DNA from 3 places in the Mesorhizobium sp. M0618 genome. Region 1 is predicted to be linked to each of the others. Evidence: predicted binding sites of a transcription regulator. Region 1 holds the regulator's gene; each other region holds the start of a gene.
What was found. Region 1 encodes PhoB, which activates phosphate uptake and scavenging genes when phosphate is short. Its sites were predicted from a motif close to TGTCATNNANCTGTCAT; they were not measured.
Positions count from the first base shown of each region.

Region 2: NKJ04_RS31515 (ceramide glucosyltransferase) is a predicted target of PhoB. The motif match lies at 1,164-1,180, and genes of this name have one in related genera.
Region 3: NKJ04_RS18120 (alkaline phosphatase D family protein) is a predicted target of PhoB. The motif match lies at 2,019-2,035, and genes of this name have one in related genera.

Region 1 is NZ_JAMYQH010000022.1:77,792-81,068, forward strand. It holds gene pstA (phosphate ABC transporter permease PstA) at 1-44, shown strand, start outside; gene pstB (phosphate ABC transporter ATP-binding protein PstB) at 62-880, shown strand; gene phoU (phosphate signaling complex protein PhoU) at 907-1,614, shown strand; gene phoB (phosphate regulon transcriptional regulator PhoB) at 1,631-2,320, shown strand; gene eglC (endo-1,3-1,4-beta-glycanase EglC) at 2,784-3,277, shown strand, end outside.
Region 2 is NZ_JAMYQH010000047.1:8,346-11,622, forward strand. It holds gene NKJ04_RS31505 (Hsp33 family molecular chaperone) at 1-319, shown strand, start outside; gene apaG (Co2+/Mg2+ efflux facilitator ApaG/CorD) at 563-955, opposite strand; gene NKJ04_RS31515 (ceramide glucosyltransferase) at 1,305-2,456, shown strand; gene NKJ04_RS31520 (O-succinylhomoserine sulfhydrylase) at 2,462-3,277, opposite strand, start outside.
Region 3 is NZ_JAMYQH010000016.1:35,766-39,042, reverse strand. It holds gene NKJ04_RS18125 (hypothetical protein) at 6-287, shown strand; gene NKJ04_RS18120 (alkaline phosphatase D family protein) at 373-1,947, opposite strand; gene NKJ04_RS18115 (MFS transporter) at 2,128-3,277, opposite strand, start outside.

The sequences.
Region 1 (3,277 bases):
TCACCGCGATCGTGCTTCGGCGTCGGTTCGAGCGGCGCTGGTAGAAAAAAGGCATCTTGGTATGAACATCATGACCGAACAGTCCCTTGAAAACGCAGTGGGCGACAAGATGAAGTCGAACGAAGTAATCAAAATGCGCGGCGACAAGGTCGGCGTGTTCTATGGCGAGAAGCAGGCGCTGTTCGACGTCGATCTCGACGTCCGCCTGAACCAGGTGACGGCGCTGATCGGCCCCTCCGGCTGCGGCAAGTCCACCTTCCTGCGCTGCCTCAACCGCATGAACGACACCATCGATTCAGCACGGGTAACCGGCAAGATAACGCTCGACGAAGAAGACATCTACGACAAGAACATCGATGTCGTCGAACTCAGGGCGCGCGTCGGCATGGTGTTCCAGAAACCCAATCCGTTCCCCAAATCGATCTACGAGAACGTTGCCTATGGTCCGCGCATCCACGGATTGGCCAAGCGCAAGGCCGACATGGACCAGATCGTAGAGTCGAGCCTGAAGAAGGCGGCGATCTGGAACGAGGTCAAGGACCGTTTGCAAGAACCTGGCACGGGTCTTTCCGGTGGCCAGCAGCAGCGTCTGTGCATTGCACGCGCCATCGCCGTGTCACCCGAGGTGATCCTGATGGACGAACCGTGTTCGGCGCTCGACCCGATCGCCACCGCTCGCGTCGAGGAACTGATCGACGAACTGCGTCAGAACTATACCATCGTCATCGTCACCCATTCGATGCAGCAGGCAGCGCGCGTGTCGCAGCGCACCGCGATGTTCCATCTAGGCTATCTGGTCGAGGAGGGCGCCACCGACAAGATGTTCACCACCCCCGACGACAAACGCACCCAGGACTACATCACCGGCCGGTTCGGCTGAGCTCAGGCATACGAGGGACGAAGATCATGGGTGAACATACCGTCGCATCTTTCGATGAGGATCTGGAGCAGATCAGCCAGCTGATCCGCGACATGGGCGATCTCGCCCGCTCGATGGTCAGTGGCTCGACCAGGGCTTTGCTCAATTCGGACAATGCGCTGGCGCAGCGCGTGGTTTCCGATGATGCCATCATGGATGCACGCCAGCGCGAGCTGGACGATCGCGCCATCACGCTGATCGCCAAGCGCCAGCCAATGGCCAACGATCTGCGTGCGGTGGTCGGTTCGATCCGCATGGCCGGCGACCTTGAGCGCATCGGCGACCTTGCCAAGAACATCGCCAAGCGCGTCGGCACTGTCGGGCTGAGTGTCACGCCGCACGACCTTTCGCATTCGATCGACGCGATGGCGCAACTGGTGCTGATCCAGGTGCAGGGGGTCGTCGACGAGTACGCCGCCGCCGACCCGGCAGCGCTTGCCACGCTCAGAAACAATGACGAACGCATCGACGTCAAATACACCTCGGTGTTCCGCGAGCTGCTGACCTACATGATGGAAGATCCCCGCAACATCACGGCGTGCACGCACCTGTTGTTCTGCGCCAAGAACCTCGAGCGGATCGGCGACCACGTGACCAACATCGCCGAAAATGCCTACTATGTTTTGACCGGCACGCAGCTGCCAGCCAATCGTCCGAAGCAGGACGAGACGGCAATGTCCGCGCCAGCGGCATAACAGGGGTGACCAGCCGATGATCGCACCACGCATCATGGTGGTGGAGGATGAGGAGCCGCTAGGCGTGCTGCTCCGCTACAATCTTGAATCCGAAGGTTACCAGGTCGAGGTGGTGACGCGCGGCGACGAGGCCGAAATCCGGCTGCAGGAGAACGTTCCCGACCTTCTCGTGCTCGACTGGATGGTGCCGGCGGTTTCCGGCATCGAACTCTGCCGGCGCCTGCGAATGCGCCCAGAGACCGAGCGGCTGCCGATCATCATGCTGACCGCGCGAGGCGAGGAAAGCGACCGCGTGCGCGGCCTGTCGACCGGCGCCGACGACTATCTGGTCAAGCCGTTCTCGACGCCGGAGTTCATGGCCAGGGTCAAGGCGCTGCTGCGCCGGGCCAAGCCGGAAGTGCTGTCCAGCGTGCTAAAGGTCGGCGACATCGTGCTCGATCGCGAGTCGCACCGGGTCTATCGCAAGAAGAGCGAGATCCGGCTCGGGCCGACCGAATTCCGCCTGCTCGAATTCATGATGCGCCACCCCGGCCGCGTGTTCTCGCGCAGCCAGCTGCTCGACAATGTCTGGGGCGAGACGATTTACATCGACGAACGCACTGTCGACGTGCACGTCGGCCGGCTGCGCAAGGCGGTCAACAACGGCCGCATGCCTGATGTCATCCGCACCATCCGTGGGGCGGGTTACGCGATCAGGGAAGACTAGGTGGCTGTTCCGTCCCGATAGATCGTGACCGGGAAAACTCGATTAGCACGTGGTCGCCAACAGCCGCGAAGAGTGGAATGTTGCACTCGTCTCATCGATGGGGAGCGAGCACGTGACGCTTTGGCCCAAATGCGGTCATTCGAAACCTGATGAGGATGACCGCTCTTGGCGGTACGTCGCCATCTTGCCCGCAGACTCCGACCAGAAAGCCATGCAAGAATAAATTTGAGTTAACTTAGATATACGTTCGTTAAACGACGTGTGTTCTGCATAAATATACGATTTTACTAAATTGCTTCAATTTACATTGAGCCATCACCTCCTTATTCATTATCCGCCTTCCGATTATTGCGGTCTCGGATCGAATGACGATTCCGTGGAACGATCTCGTTCCTTGCAGCGTTGCTTTGGGAGCGGTCGCCGGACCTTTGACCAGGTCGGACACCATGAGGAAGGATTTCTGATGAGCACGGTCTTAAACGCCAAAGGCATCCCTCTTGCCTACACCGGCGCTTCCACTCATTGGTTCTCGGCCACCGGGTCTGGACCGGAACTGCATGGCACCTCCGGCAACGACTCCTTCTGGGGAGACACCGGCGTCACTGTCACGATCCACGGTGGCGCCGGCGACGACTACTATCATCTCTATTCCACCAACAACAAGGTGGTCGAGGATCCTGGGGCAGGGATCGACACGATCGACACATGGATGAGCTACAAGCTCCCTGACAATTTCGAGAACCTCGTCGTTACCGGCACCAACCGATTTGCGTTCGGAAATGCGTTGGACAACATCATCAAGGGCGGGTCAGGTCACCAGACGCTGGATGGCGGCAAGGGAAATGATGTCCTGATCGGCGGCGATGGCGCCGATACTTTCGCCATCTCCAAAGGTAATGGAAGCGATCTTATCTTCGATTTCGGTGCGACCGATGCGCTCCGCCTTAACGGCTACGA
Region 2 (3,277 bases), on a different contig from region 1:
GATCCACGACCCGGTCGACAATTCCTGGCAGGAGTTGCTGGCGCTGCTCGGCACGATCGAGCCGACCGAACTGATCGACCCCACGATCGGCGCCGAGCGGCTGCTCTACAGGCTGTTCCACGAGCATGGCGTGCGCGTCTTCGGCGGCGTCCCGGTCGCCGACCAGTGCTCGTGCTCCAGGGACAAGATCCGCGGCATCCTCGAGGGTTTTTCCGCCCAGGAGATCAAGGACAGCACCGAGGATGGCGGCATCCACGTCGCCTGCGAATTCTGCTCGAAGCAATATGACTTCGATCCGGCGGAATTTGCGGCCCAGTAGAGAGGTCCTTCCTTCTCCCCGTTCACGGGGAGGTGAGGAGTGGTCCGCGCAGCGGACGAAAAGCCAATTGCTTGGCTTTCGAACGACGAACGCCCGAAGGGCGGATGAGGGGCAGCGCAGACGGCGGCGAATGGCTGCGGGTGTCCACTCAGACGTTGCACGGAACATAATCTTCTGGGCCCGGCTCCGCCCCTCATTGCCCTGCCGGGCATTTCTCCCCGTATAGTGACGGGGAGAAAGACGCTAATTCACCGTCCGCCGCGTCCCCGGCAGGTCCAGCGAAAACGCCGGAATGGCGATGTCGAACGTCTCGCCCCGCTTGTTGCGCATCGTGTAGTGCCCGACCATGATGCCGGACGGTGTCGAGAGCGGGCAACCGGACGTGTACTGGTAGCTGTCGCCGGGATTGAGTTCGGGCTGGTCACCGACCACGCCGGGGCCGCGCACTTCCTCGACGCGGCCGGTGCCGTCGGTGATATGCCAATAGCGCGACAGAAGCTGCACGAAGTCGTCCGACTGATTGTCGATCGTTATCTGATAGCCCCAGACATAGCGGTTCTCCGAGGGATCCGAACGGTCCTCCAGATAGAACGGCCTGACCTGCACTTCGATGTTGCGCGTGACGGCGCTATACATAAGCGGCTCCAAAACAATCTAGAGCATGATCCTGAAAAGTGGGAACCGGTTTTCAGAAAAGATCATGCTCAAAGAAACAGAGATAGAGCCCCATCCCGGTTCAATCGGGATGGAACAGGCTCTAGGTCGAACTTTCGGCGCTCCACGCGGGCTGGTCAACGGTGCGCGTCCTGTCATTGCGGACCGAACCGCAGGTGGCGGCAAAGAATGTCATTTAAGTGACACATGACAATGATGGTGTGCGCCGACCAGTGCCGCGCGACTCGGGCGCTCTGTCGAACTGTTGAATCGGTCGTCATGCCAGCCAGATTGTTCTGGCGGACCGGTTTCCTGGAGTGACCGGATCTCGATGGAACTCACTCTCATAGCCGCCACGCTTTCAACTGCCCTCATTCTCTCAAATCTCGCCAGCATCGTGCTCGCCGCTTCGCGTCTGAAACGGCGCCGCACCATTGCGCCGCCGGCCGGCAAGCCGCGGCCGGTGTCGATCGTCGTGCCGTCGCGCGGCGTCGAGCCGTTCACGCAGGAGACGCTGGAGCGCGCCTTCTCGCTCGACTGGCCGCGCTACGAGTTGATTTTCTGCGTCGCCCATGCCGACGATCCGGTGGTCAAATTGATAAACAGGACGATCGTCCGGTTTTCGAAAGTGCCGGCCCGGCTGCTTGTCGGCGACGACCGCATCAGCGCCAATCCGAAACTCAACAATTGCGTCAAGGGCTGGGAGGCGGCGCGGCACGACTGGGTCGTCCTGGCCGATTCCAACGTGCTGATGCCGAGGGACTACGTCCAGCATCTGATGGCTGCCTGGCGGCCCGGCACCGGCCTTGTCTGCTCGACGCCGATTGGCTCGCGGCCGGCCGGCTTCTGGGCCGAGGTCGAATGCGCTTTCCTCAACACGCTGCAGGCGCGCTGGCAATACGCCGGCGATGCGCTCGGCCTTGGCTTTGCCCAGGGCAAGAGCATGCTCTGGAACAAGCCGATGCTCGACGCCAATGGCGGCATCCGCGCGCTGGCCGCCGAGATCGCGGAGGATGCCGCCGCGACCAAGCTGGTGAACGGTCTCGGCCTGCGCGTCAATCTCGTCGCCGCCCCCTTCGAGCAGCCGCTTGGCCGGCGCTCTTTTGACGAGATCTGGTCGCGTCAGGCCCGTTGGGCGCGCCTGCGCCGCGTCACTTTCCCGCTGTTCTTCGCACCCGAAATCCTGACCGGCGCCGTGGTGCCGCTGGTGCTTGCGCTGATTGCCGCGGCCAGTGCGGGCTTCAGCCTCTGGGCAACCGCCCTTGCAGTGCTGGTAGCCTTCTACCTTCCCGAGTGCGCGCTGGCCTGGTCCAAGGGCTGGTACCTGTCGCCACGCATGGTGGCCGCGATCATGATGCGCGACCTGATCCTGCCAGCGCTGTGGGCGCGCGGCTGGCTTGGCGGCGCCGTCGACTGGCGCGGCAACGCGATGACCATCGGCACCAAGACGGCCGAACTGGAGGAGACGCCGTCCGGCGCCTGAAGGTCCTACCTGGCCTTCAGCGCCTGCGCGATGTCCTCAAGCAGATCGTCGGTGTCTTCCAGCCCGACCGACAGCCGGAGCGTGCCCGGCCCGATGCCGAGCTCGGCGCGCGCCTCGTCGCTCAGATTCTTGTGCGTCGTCGTCGCCGGGTGGGTGATCAGGCTCTTGGCATCGCCGAGATTGTTGGAGATCAAGACGATGTCGAGCGCGTTCTGCAAGGCGAAGGCCGCCTGCTTGCCGCCCTTGACGTCGAGGCAGATCAGCGTCGAGCCGCCCGACATCTGCTTCTTGACGATATCGGCCTGCGGGTGGTCGGCGCGGCCGGGATAGATGACGCGGGCGATTTCCGGCCGTTCGGCCAGGAAATCCGCGATCCTGCCCGCGCTTTCCGTCTGCTGGCGCACGCGCAGCGGCAGTGTTTCCAGGCCTTTCAGCAGCGTCCAGGCGTTGAAGGGCGACAGGCTTGGGCCGGTATGGCGGAAATAATCGTGCAGGTTCTCGTCGATCCACTTCTTGTCCGACAGGATCACGCCGCCGAGACAGCGCCCCTGGCCGTCTATGTGCTTGGTCGCCGAATAGACGACGATATGGGCGCCGAGCTGCAAGGGCTTCTGCTGCAGGGGCGTGGCGAAGACATTGTCGACGATCAGCCTTGCGCCGATCGAATTGGCAAGCGAAGCGACAGCGGCGATATCGACCACTTCCAGCGTCGGATTGGTCGGGCTTTCCAGGAAGAACAGCTTGGTGTTCGGCTTGACCGCCTTTTCCCAATTGGCGATATCCGTGCCGTCGACCAGCGTCGCCTCGATGCCGTATCTCGG
Region 3 (3,277 bases), on a different contig from region 1:
ACGTCATGACCGATAAACTCAACCGATTCTGGCCGCTCATCGCGTCCGTTGCCTTCGCCGTCCTGCTGGCCGCCAACGCCGCGCAGTCGGCGGCGACGATGAAGGAATCACGGCCTGCCTTGCCGTCGGAGGCACAGTCGGCCGAGCAGATTTTCGCCGACGCACCAGACGGCGTCGACCCGATGGTGACCGGCCCGGTCAGCGCCGCTTTCAAGCAGCGGCAGGACACCGCCAACTGCGACAGCGCCATCTGGCCGAATATCCCCATGGTCTGCTACCCGGACTAGTCGGCGCTTCCCGCCCCGTCTTGCCAGCTTCGCTTTGCGAAGCCGCCGCGCCGACCCTCCCCACAAGGGGGAGGAGAAAGCGCGCTTATGCCGAGCGGACCGGGTCGAGCGTCACCTTGTAGAGTTCGTTGTCGTCGCGATCCATCAGCCGCACCGTCATCTGCTCGCTGGCGCCTGAGATATCGACCAGCCCGAAGAATTGCAGACCGGCCGAGGGCGGCAGGTTCTGTCCCTGTTCGGCGGTCGGCGCCTTGATGAACTTCAGCTCCGGACCGAACGTCATGTCGAAATCGTTGGGACCGAACGTGCCGGCATGGATCGGACCTGAGACGAATTCCCAGAACGGATTGAACTCCTGGAACTGCGCCTTGTCCGGGTTGTAATAATGCGCGGCCGTGTAATGCACGTCGGCGGTGAGCCAGACGGTGTTGCTGATGCCGGCATTCTTTATGAAGCGCAGCAGGTCGGCGATCTCGAGCTCGCGCCCTTTTGGCAAGCCATTGTCGCCATTGCTGACCGCCTCGGCGCCGACCTTCTTGGCGCCGTCGTCCCACACGATGAGGCCGAGCGGCATGTCGGCGGCGATGATTTTCCAGGTCGCCTTCGAATTCGCCAGTTCGCGCTTCAGCCATTTCGTCTGCTGTTCGCCGAGCATGCGCGATTGCGGCGTCATCTCATCCTGCATGTCGGGACCATTGGGGCCGCGATAGGAGCGCATGTCGAGGAAGAACACGTCGAGCAGCGGCCCATAAGCGATCTTGCGATAGACGCGGCCGGGCTCGGAAGGTTCGTAGCGGATCGTCGTCATCTCGTGGAAAGCCCGCGCCGCGCGGGCCGCCAGCACGTGGATGGATTTTTCCGTGTAGCGGCTGTCGGCGCTGAGATCCTTGGAATCCGACCAGTTGTTCAGCACTTCATGGTCGTCCCACTGGTAGAAAGTCGGGCAGATGGCGCTCAGGCCGAGCACGTTCCTGTCCATCATGTTGTATTTCCACTGGTCCCGGTATTCATCCAGCGTCTCGGCGACTTTGCGCTTGCCGTCGATCAGCACGACGTTCTTCCACTTGCCGCCGCCGGGCAGGTCGACCTCGTCCTTCATGGCGCCGTCGGCATAGATGGTGTCGCCCGAATGCAGGAAGAAGTCGGGCGTGTGCTTGCCGATCGTGGCGTAAGTCTTCATGCCGGTCTCGTCGATGCCCCAGCCCTGGCCGGCGGTGTCGCCGGACCAGGCAAAGCGGATGTCGCGCTTCGAGGCTGGCGCCGTCCTGAAACGGCCGGTGATCGGCTCCGAAACGGCGTTGATGTCGGCGAGATCGGCCGATGTCATGCGGTAGAAGATATCCTGATCGGAAGCGAGGTCGGTGAGCAGCCGCTTGACCGTGTAATCGCTGGCCGGCGACGTATCGAGCGGCGCCAGGCGTGTCGCATTGGCGAAATTCTCCGTTGACGACACTTCGAACATGACGCGCGACGGGCGATCGGTGCGCGTCCACACCATGCCGCTGGTTGCGTCGACATCGCCGGACTGAACGCCATGGGTGAAGGAAGGCCGCTGATTGGCACGCGAATAGTAGGGCAGCGCCAGGCTGGAAACGCCGGCCAGGCCAACGGCGCCGGCGGAAGTGACAAAAGCGCGGCGGGTCATCGAAAGCTTGTTCATGGCTGTCTCCTGGATGGCTTGAACGGTGCCACCAAAATCCAGCGTCAATGTTTCAGGCGCATATCGGGATGATGAAGGTTTTCTGACGATTAACAGGCGGGTGGGCGTTTGCGCGGACGGCAAAGCTGCCGATCTCCCCCACGAGGGGGGAGATTGCAGCTTGGCCGGTAGCGCCTCTCCCTAAGCCGCTTGCGGCTCCGGATCGAACGCCGGCTTGCTGGTGTTGATCAGGAGCGAGATACAGGCGGCGGCGATTGCCGTCATGCCGGCGATCAGGAACGCCAGTTCGTAATTGCCCTGCAACTCGCGCATGGTGCCGCCAAAGGCGGCGGCAGCGGCCGCACCGATCTGGTGCCCGGCGACGATCCAGCCGAACACGATCGGCCCGCTGCGGTCGCCGAACGCCTCGTTGGCGAGCCGCAGCGTCGGCGGCACGGTGGCGATCCAGTCGAGACCATAGAGCACAGCGAAGATGATCAAGCTGGTCGCCGAGAAGCCGGAATAGGGCAGATAGATCAGCGACAGGCCACGAATGCCATAATAGACGCCGAGCAGCTTACGCGGATCGAAGCGGTCGGTGAGCCAGCCCGACAACGTCGTGCCGATCAGGTCGAAAATGCCCATCATCGACAGCAGACCGGCGGCCTGCACTTCGCCGATGCCCATGTCGCCGCAGAACGCGATAAGATGCGTGCCGACCAGCCCGTTGGTGGTGAAGCCGCAGACGAAGAAGGTGGCGAACAGATACCAGAACACCCGCGTGCCGGCGGCACGGCGCAGCGTCGAGAACGTATGCGCAAGAAAATTGCCCTGTGACGCAGGCGGAGTGGGCGGCACGTCGTCAGCCTCGGCGCCGTAGCGCACCATGCCGATCGATGCCGGCCGCTCCGGCACCAGCAGCCAGACCAGCGGTATCAGGGCAGCGGTCGCGATCGCGACCGCGATGACAACCGGCTGCCAGCCGCCCGACTGCGCCAGAGCGGCGATCAGCGGCAGGAACACCAGCATGCCCGAGGCGCTGGAAGCCGACATCAATCCCATGACAAGGCCGCGATTGGTCTTGAACCAGCGGTTGACGATGGTCGCGCCGAGCACGCTGGCGACAGCGCCGGAACCAATGCCCGAGAACACGCCCCAAGTGATGAACAAATGCCACGGCTTGGTCATCAGCAAGCTGAGCGCCGTGGAGCCCGACATCACCACCAGCGAGGCCAGCAATGTGCGGCGCAGCCCGATGCGCTCCATCAGGGCCGCGGCAAATGGCCCCGTCAGGCCGTAAAGCAGGATGCCGACACCTGCGGCCAGCGAGATGATGTCGCGCCGCCAGCCG